2 regions of the Roseateles sp. P5_D6 genome follow, and region 2 is predicted to be linked to the other one. Evidence: predicted binding sites of a transcription regulator. Region 2 holds the regulator's gene; the other holds the start of a gene.
What was found. The regulator HrcA, encoded in region 2, represses chaperone genes, less so after heat shock. The targets are predictions, from matches to a motif close to TTAGCACTCNNNNNNNNNGAGTGCTAA.
Positions count from the first base shown of each region.

Region 1: a site for HrcA is predicted at 2,101-2,127, ahead of rpoH (RNA polymerase sigma factor RpoH). Genes of this name have one in related genera too.

Region 1 covers NZ_JBFUMK010000013.1:177,308-181,724, forward strand. The annotation lists gene ACXJKM_RS18735 (ATP-binding protein) at 1-1,499, shown strand, start outside; gene ACXJKM_RS18740 (chemotaxis protein CheW) at 1,531-2,031, shown strand; gene rpoH (RNA polymerase sigma factor RpoH) at 2,180-3,097, shown strand; gene ACXJKM_RS18750 (SCO family protein) at 3,141-3,743, opposite strand; gene cyoE (heme o synthase) at 3,740-4,417, opposite strand, start outside.
Region 2 covers NZ_JBFUMK010000005.1:216,178-220,594, reverse strand. The annotation lists gene recN (DNA repair protein RecN) at 1-1,294, opposite strand, end outside; gene ACXJKM_RS08700 (NAD kinase) at 1,295-2,161, opposite strand; gene hrcA (heat-inducible transcriptional repressor HrcA) at 2,229-3,236, shown strand; tRNA gene ACXJKM_RS08690 (tRNA-Ile) at 3,272-3,348, shown strand; gene ACXJKM_RS08685 (NACHT domain-containing protein) at 3,539-4,417, shown strand, end outside.

The DNA of each region.
Region 1 (4,417 bases), on a different contig from region 2:
GCATCGCCTTCACCGACCTCAACGGCGGCTTCCAGGAGGTCAATGCCCATTTCTGCCATCTGGTCGGCTACACGGCCGAGGCGCTCGCGAACAAGCGCTCCATCGACGTGACCCATGCCGATGACCGCCGTGAGGACATCCGCCTGGCACGCCGGCTGATGCGCGGTGAGATCCCGTTCTACCGCCGCTTGAAGCGCTATATCCGTCCCGACGGCAGCACCGCCCATGCGCGCGTGCTGGTCAGCCTGCTGCGCGGCGCGGACGGCCGGCCACACCGGCTGGTGGGCATCATCGAGGACATCACCGACCAATTGCGCATCGAGGAGCTGGACCGCGCCCGCGAGGCCGCCGAGGCGGCCAACCAGGCCAAGAGCGAGTTCCTGTCGCGCATGAGCCATGAGCTGCGCACACCGATGAACGCCATCCTCGGCTTCACGCAGCTGATGCAGATGGACGCCGGTGAACCGCTGGCACCGGGCCAGCGCGCACGCGCCCAGCAGATCGCCCAGGCCGGCTGGCATCTGCTGGAAATGATCAACGACACGCTGGACCTGTCGCGCATCGAGGCAGGCTCGCTGCGCCTGGAGCCTGTGCTGCTGGAGCTGCCGCCGCTGCTGGCCCGGGCCTTGGCGCTGGTGCAAGGTCAAGCCGCAGAGCGCGGCCTGGCCATCAGCCAGCGTATCGACCCGGCCGCCGTGCGCCTCGTCGGCGACCCCACGCGGGTTACCCAAATCCTGACCAACCTGCTCAGCAACGCGGTCAAGTACAACCGCCCAGGCGGCAGCGTCAGCGTCGAGGTGGCTCGTCCTGAGCTGGGGTGGGTCGAAATCGCCGTGCGCGACACCGGGCTGGGCCTTACCGAAGAGCAGCGCGCCGCCCTCTTCCAACCTTTCAACCGCCTGGGCCGCGAGCGCAGCGGCCTGCCGGGCACGGGTATCGGCCTGGTCATCAGCCAGCGCCTGGCCGAGATGATGGGCGGCAGCCTGCGCGCCGAAGAGCAGGACGGCCCCGGCGCCTGCTTCGTGCTGAGGCTGCCGGCCAGCGGCGCTGCCGCTGCACTGTCCCAGGAGACAGCCCCGGACGAACCGACCAGCCCGCGCCCCAGCCCCCAGCGGAGCGTGCTCTACGTGGAGGACAACCCGCTCAACGCCGAAGTCATGCGCGGCATCCTGGAGCAGCGGCCCGGCATCGAGCTGGAAGTGGCGCCGACCGTTGAAGCCGGCCTGCGCGCCTTGCGCGAGCGCCCGCCGGCCCTGCTGCTGCTCGACTGGCAGCTGCCCGACGGCGACGGTCTGACGCTGCTGAGCCGCATGCGCGAGCTGGGCCAGCCGCTTCCCCCCGTCGTCGTCGTGTCGGCCAATGCCCAGCCCGAGCAGATCGCCGCCGCCGAGGTGGCGGGCGCCCAGCACTATCTGACCAAGCCGCTGGACGTGCGTGAATTGCTCGCCCTGGTCGATGAATTGTTGGCGCCGGGCTCCGTCGTAGCGGGGGCAGAATGAGGGCCCAGTCCCCAACACGCGTCAGCGCCCGATGAGTTCCACCGATCTCGTTCCCAGCACCGGTGCCCAGGCCGTGCAGGCCCTGGCACGCACCGATGGTCGCCAGTTCCTGACCTTTCGCATCGGCGCAGAGGAATACGGCCTCAACATCCTGCGCGTGCAGGAAATCCGCTCTTACGAGCCGCCCACCCGCGTTGCCAATGCACCGGCCTTCGTCAAGGGCGTCGTCAACCTGCGCGGCGTCATCGTGCCCATCGTGGACCTGCGCATCCGCCTGGGCCAGGCCGGTGAATACAACGCTTTCACCGTCGTCATCGTGCTCAATGTGGCCGGCCGCGTCGTCGGTGTCGTCGTGGATTCGGTGTCCGACGTGCTGGAACTGAGCGCCGACGAGATCAAGCCGCGCCCGGAAGTGGCCGCCGCCCTGGACGCCCGCTTCATCACCGGCCTGGGCAAGCTCGGCGAGCGCATGCTGATCCTGCTGGATATCGAGGCCATGATCAAAAGCCCGGATTTCGGCCTGGTCGACTGAAGGAAAGTTAGCGATCGCTGACTGTTTCACCGTTGGAAACATTGCATTCCAGCACCGTCACGAACTGACTTAGCACTCGCCAAACCAGAGTGCTAATATCCTGCTCACCGCGGCATTCCGCGCCGCGGTTTAGCAAGGATTCATGACGATGTCCGCCTCTTCTGCCATTGCCGTCCGCGACCCCTGGGCCATGGTGCCTTCGCTGGGCAATCTGGACGCATACATCTCCGCCGTCAACCGCCTGCCGCTGCTGACGGCCGAGGAAGAAGGGTCCGCCGCGCGCAGCCTGCGCGACAAGGGCGACCTGGAAGCCGCCGGCCGCATGGTGCTGTCGCATCTGCGCCTGGTGGTGGCCATCTCCCGCCAGTACATGGGCTACGGCCTGCCCCAGGGCGACCTGATCCAGGAAGGCAATGTCGGCCTGATGAAGGCCGTCAAGCGCTTCGACCCGGACCAGGGTGTGCGCCTGGTGAGCTATGCCATGCACTGGATCAAGGCCGAGATCCACGAGTACATCCTGAAGAACTGGCGCATGGTCAAGGTCGCGACGACCAAGGCCCAACGCAAGCTGTTCTTCAATCTGCGCTCGATGAAGCACCAGATGAAGGCCGACCAGGCCGACGGCCAGACGCATCGCAACACGCTCACCGAGGCCGAACTGGCCCATGTCGCCAGCACGCTGAACGTCAAGCGCGAGGAAGTGCTGGAGATGGAGACCCGCATGTCGGGCGGCGACGTGGCGCTGGAGCCGCAGACCGACGACGATGGCGAGAGCTTCGCGCCCATCGCCTACCTGGCCGACGACAGCCATGAGCCGACCCGCGTCATCGAGGCGCGTTCGCGCGACGAACTGGCCGGCGACGGCATCCACCGCGCCCTGGACGTGCTGGACGCGCGCAGCCGCCGCATCGTCGAGGAGCGCTGGCTGAAGGTGAACGACGATTCGTCGGGCGGCATGACGCTGCACGAGCTGGCTGCCGAATACGGCGTGTCGGCCGAGCGCATCCGCCAGATCGAGGTGGCGGCGATGAAGAAGATGAAGAAGGCGCTGACCGAAGCGGCCTGATTGACCTCCTTGGCTCCAAGTAAAAGGCCCCTCGGGGCCTTTTCTACTTTTTGGCTTCGGCCAGCAGCAGCTTGATGTCGTCCGCCAGCGGCTGGGCGCCCGAGCCGTAGCGCGCGTAAACGCGCACGCGGCCTTCGGTGTCGAAGATGAAGCTCGCCGCCGTGTGGTCCATCGTGTAGGTCTCGGGTGTCTTGCCCGGCGCCTTGGCGTAGAAGACCTTGAACTCCTTGGCCGCGGCCTTCGTCTGCTCCTCGCTGCCGCGCAGGCCGACAAAGCTGGGATCGAAGCTGGCCAGATAGGCCTTGAGCAGCTGCGCCGTATCGCGCTCCGGGTCGACGGTGACGAAGATGCCCTGCACCTTGTCGCCGTCCGCGCCCAGGCTGCGCTTGACTTCGGCCACCTCGGCCATCGTCGTCGGGCAGACGTCGGGGCATTGGGTGTAGCCGAAGAAGACCACCAGCACCTTGCCCTTGAAGTCAGCCAGCGAGCGGGCGCGGCCGTCCTGGTCGGTCAGGTTCAGCGTGCGGGCGTACTCGGCGCCGGTCAGGTCGATGCCCTTGAAGGCAGGCTTGTCGGGGCTCGCCTTCTGGCAGGCGGCCAACGACAGTGCGGCCAGCGCGGTCAGCGCGAAACGACGGGTGTTCATGCGATGTAGTGGTCGATCAACAGCGCCGCAAAGAGCAGCGACAAATGCCAGATGGAGAACCAGAAGGTCCGCCGCGCCAGCATCTCCGAATACGAGCGCCACAGCCGGAAGGCATAGCCGCAGAAGCCCAGGCCGAGTGCGACGGCGCTGGCGAGGTAGAACCAGCCGCTCATGCCGGTCAGGAAGGGCAGCAGCGTGGCCGCAAACAGCACCCAGGTGTAGAGCAGGATCTGCAGCCGCGTGTAGTCGTTGCCATGCGTGACGGGCAGCATGGGTAGGCCGGCGCGCGCGTAATCTTCAGCGCGGTACAGCGCCAGCGCCCAGAAGTGCGGCGGCGTCCACAGGAAGATGATCAAGCACAGCAGCCAGGGCTCGGGGCCGAGGTCGCCACGCAGCGCGGCCCAGCCCAGCACCGGCGGCATGGCGCCCGAGGCGCCGCCGATGACGATGTTCTGCGGCGTCATCGGCTTCAGGATGACGGTGTAGATGACGGCATAGCCGATGAAGGTGGCGAAGGTCAGCCACATCGTCAACACGTTGACGTAGAAACCCAGCAGCGCCATGCCGGCTGCGCACAGCAGGGCCGAGAAGGTGAGCGTCTGCGTACGGCTGAGCTCACCCTTGGCCGTGGCGCGCCAGGCGGTGCGCTTCATGCGCGCGTCGATGCCGTCCTC
Region 2 (4,417 bases):
TGCGCGACAGCTCGCCGCCCGAGGCCACCTTGGCGAGCGGCCGCGGCGTGCTGCCGGCATGGCCGGCGACCAGGAATTCGGCGGATTCGACGCCAAAGCTCTGCGGGCCGTCGGTAGGGTTCAAGGCGATGTCGAACTGGCCGCCCGCCATGCCGAGCTGCTGCATCGCCGCCGTGACGGCGGACGCCAGCTGGGGCGCCGCCTTCTTGCGGGCGCGGCTGGCGGCCTGGGCCTCGGCGTCGAAGGCCTGGCGCGCGGCGGCGAGGGCCGCCTCGAGGAGCGTGGGGTCGCTGGCGGCGTCAAGCTGGGCCAGCTCGGTGCGCCATTGCGCGAGCAGGGCCGGCAGCTCGTGAGGCTGGCGGCGGTAGCGGCGCGCCAGCGTCATCCAGGCCGACACGCGCTCGTCCAGCTCAGCCAGGCGGTTCGGGTCGAGATCGGCCTTGTGCAGATAGGCCGACAGCGTGTGGCTGGCGTCCTGCAGCTGGGCCTGCACGTCGCGCAGGGCCTGCACAGCGGGCAGCAGGCGGGCGTCGTGGTCGAGCACGCGTTCGAGCTGGTCCAGCGCGCCGCCGGCGAGGGACTGGGCGCTGGGCTCGGCCTCGTCCAGCGCATCCAGGGCCGACTTGGCTGCGTCGATGAGGGACTGGCCATGCGACAGGCGCCCGTGTTCGGCGTTCAGCTCCTCCCACTCGTCCTCGGCGGGCGCCAGGCCGTCCAGCTCGCCGATCTGCCAGGCCAGTCGCTCGCGTTCGCGCAGCGCGTCGGCCTGCTGGCCCTGGGCCTTTTGCATCGCCTCGGCGGCTTGCTTCCACGCGGCGTGGGCACGGCCCAGCGGCGCCGTGTCCAGCCCCGCAAAGCCATCCAGCAGCTCGCGCACGGCGGCGGGGCGGGTCAGGCCCTGCCAGGCGTGCTGGCCGTGGATGTCGAGCAGGTGATCGGCCAGCTCGCGCAGCTGGGTCAGCGTGGCGGCGCCGCCGTTGATCCAGGCGCGGCTTTTTCCCGCGGCGTCGATGACGCGGCGCAGCAGCAGCGTGTCGTCGCAGTCGAAGCCGGCCTCGTCCAGCCAGGCGCGCAGATGCGCCGGCGTGTCGAACTCGGCGCAGATCTCGGCCTTGGCCGCGCCCTCGCGCACCACGCCAGCGTCACCGCGGCCGCCCAGGGCCAGCTGCAGCGCGTCGATGAGGATGGACTTGCCAGCGCCGGTCTCGCCGGTCAGCACGGCAAAGCCGGGCTCGAAGTCGAGCTCCAGCGCGGGAACGATGACGAAATCCTTGAGACTCAGGTGCCGCAGCATCTAGACGTACCAACGTAACTTGCGACGGAGCGTCGCGTAATAACTCCAGCCCTTGGGGTGCAGAAAGCGCACTTGGTGCTGGCTGCGCCGCACGGTGATGGTGTCGCCGTGCAGCAGGCTCGCGAGGCTTTGCATGTCGAAATTCACCGAGGCATCGCGGCCGGCGACGATCTCCAGGCGCACCTCGCCCAGGTCAGGCAGCACGATGGGCCGGTTGGACAGGGTGTGGGGCGCGATGGGCACGATCAGCCAGCCGGCGATGCCGGGGTGCAGGATGGGCCCGCCGGCCGACAGCGCATAGGCCGTGGAACCGGTAGGCGAGGCCACGATGAGGCCGTCGGCGCGCATGTTGGCGACGAACTGTTCGCCGACCTCGATTTTCAGCTCCACCATGCCGGAGCTGCCGCCGCGGCTCACGACCACGTCATTGAGTGCCAGGCCGGAGAAGATGGATTCGCCGTCGCGCCAGACCGCGCCTTCCAGCATCGCCCGCGGCTCGACTTCGTAGTCGCCTGCCAGTACTGGCGCCAATGACTCGCGCCAGCGTTCGATGGGAATGTCCGTGATGAAGCCCAGCCGCCCCTGGTTGATGCCCACCAGCGGAATGCCGTGGCGGGCCATGTCCCGTGCGAAGCCGAGCATCGTGCCGTCACCGCCGATGACCACCGCCAAGTCGCATTGCCGGCCCAGCTCGTCGTTGGACAGCGCTTCATAGCCCGTCAGGCCGGTGTTGAGCGCGGTGTCCGCTTCCAGCGAGACATCCAAGCCCTGGCTGCACAAAAATTGGGCAATCTCCTCCAGCACCGGCCCGATGCCAGGCGCTTGATGCTTGCCCACGATGGCGACATGTCTGAAGCGCTCGGCCATGCGGCAAATTACACCACAGGGGGTTTGCACATCCCGGGCAGAACAGCGCTGTCCATAGAATGCGGGCATGCTCGACGAGCGCTCCAAATCCCTGCTGAAAACCCTGGTCGAACGCTATATCGCGGACGGGCAGCCGGTCGGCTCGCGCACGCTGTCCAAAGCCTCGGGCCTGGAACTCAGCCCGGCGACCATCCGCAATGTGATGGCCGACCTCGAAGAACTCGGCCTCATCGCCAGCCCCCACACCAGCGCCGGACGTATCCCCACGGCGCGCGGCTACCGCCTCTTTGTCGACACCATGCTGACGGCCCAGCCCGGCCTCATTGGCGTGGATGCCGCCCGGCTGCAGCCCGACCAGCCCCAGCGCGTCATCGCCAGCGCGGCGCTGATGCTGTCCAACCTGTCGAGCTTTGTGGGTGTGGTCACGTCGCCGAAGAAGGCCAGCGTCTTCCACCACATCGAGTTCCTGCGCCTGGGCGAGCGCCGCGTGCTCGTCATCCTCGTCGCACCCGATGGCGACGTGCAGAACCGCGTCATCTTCACCGCACAAGACCTCAGCCAGTCCGAGCTCGCCGAAGCCAGCAACCGCCTGAATGCCAACTATGCCGGCCTCACGCTCGAAGCCGTGCGCGAACGCCTGCGTCATGAGGTGGACGAGTTGCGCGGCGAGATCGCCGGGCTGATGAGCGCGGCCGTGCAGGTCGGCACCGAGGCCATGGTGCAGGAGCAGGAGCAGGTCGTCGTCTCCGGCGAGCGCAACCTGCTGGCCGTGCAGGACTTCAGCCACGACATGGGCAGCCTGCGCCGCCTCTTCGATCTCTTCGAGCAGAAGACGCAACTGATGCGCCTGCTGGACACCTCCAGCCGCGCCGAGGGCGTSCGSATYTACATCGGCGGCGAAAGCCAGGTCGTGCCCTACGAGGAACTGTCCATCGTCAGCGCGCCCTACGAGGTCGACGGCCAGGTGGTGGGCACGCTCGGCGTCATCGGCCCGACGCGCATGGCCTACGACCGCATGATCCAGATCGTAGACATCACGTCGCGGATGGTGGGGCAGGCGCTCAGTCAGCGGTGAGCCGTCCCTGACTAGAATCCGCGCCTCCTCCCCGGGGGCCGTTAGCTCAGTTGGTCAGAGCAGAGGACTCATAATCCTTTGGTCGTTGGTTCAAGTCCAACACGGCCTACCAATAAAATCAAGCGCTTGCGACCGACTTTGCTCAAGTCGTGATTCATGGCGCAGCTCCATGTAGCCGGCATGTAGCCACTTTGGACTCCGTCAATCAAGAGGTGACTTGCAGACATGTCCTTTTGCGCCGCGTATACGCCCTAATGCCGCCTTCAAAGGGCGTCGATACGATCGACGCTACGGAGGTGGCCATGGCTGAAAAAAAAGAAACGTCGGCAACAGCATTTGATGTGGCGCTCAAGGTATTTGATACCTTATGGAATTGGGCCGGAGCAACAGATACGTGGCGATGGCTAATGATGGGTGCCACCGCAATAATATGCGTCGCTATTGCGATATATGTCGCAACTAAGGCGCTAACAAAGTTTGCGGAAGCGCTTTCGAAGCTACTTGAGGTCTACAAATCCAGCGGTCTGCCTCTGTTCCTTAACCCTGAGGACAAGGTGCGAGTGCGCCGGCGTAAGCAGTTCTGCGCCGTGCTTGAAGCCGATCTTGCGTATATTGCGAAAGCAGAAAGTTGGAACGATCAATACTTCACTGATCTAGAGGCTGAGGTGGAAACGGAAGGTGGATATTATATTTCTCCGTTCCATAGAATGATCAGCAAAAGATCTCAAGGATTGAGGAAGGAAACGTCGCTAATCAAGGCCATTTCGAGTAGCAGTGAACGTGCTATTCAATTAACCGGTGAGCCAGGTGCTGGTAAAAGCGTTGCATTAAGGCATCTCGCGGCTGAACTTGCGGCGCGAGGCAAGCGGTCAAATGACAAGAAGGCAATCGTTCCGCTTTATGTGAATCTGCGAGAGCTTGAATTTCAAGAAGGTCAAAGAATTGATGCGAATGCGATTCGGGACTTCGTGCTTGATAATGTTCGGCGCGGCGATTCTGACACTTCTGACTTTGTTAGAAAAAACTGGGACGACTATCGCGAGCGCGGTATTTGGTACTTTCTTTTCGATTCCTTCGACGAAATCCCCGCGGTCTTGCACGCAAAAAGTGGGGATCCGACAACTAAGGCGTTCTCTGAAGCAATTCGCCAGTTTCTTGATGGAATGGGCGATTGCAAAGGC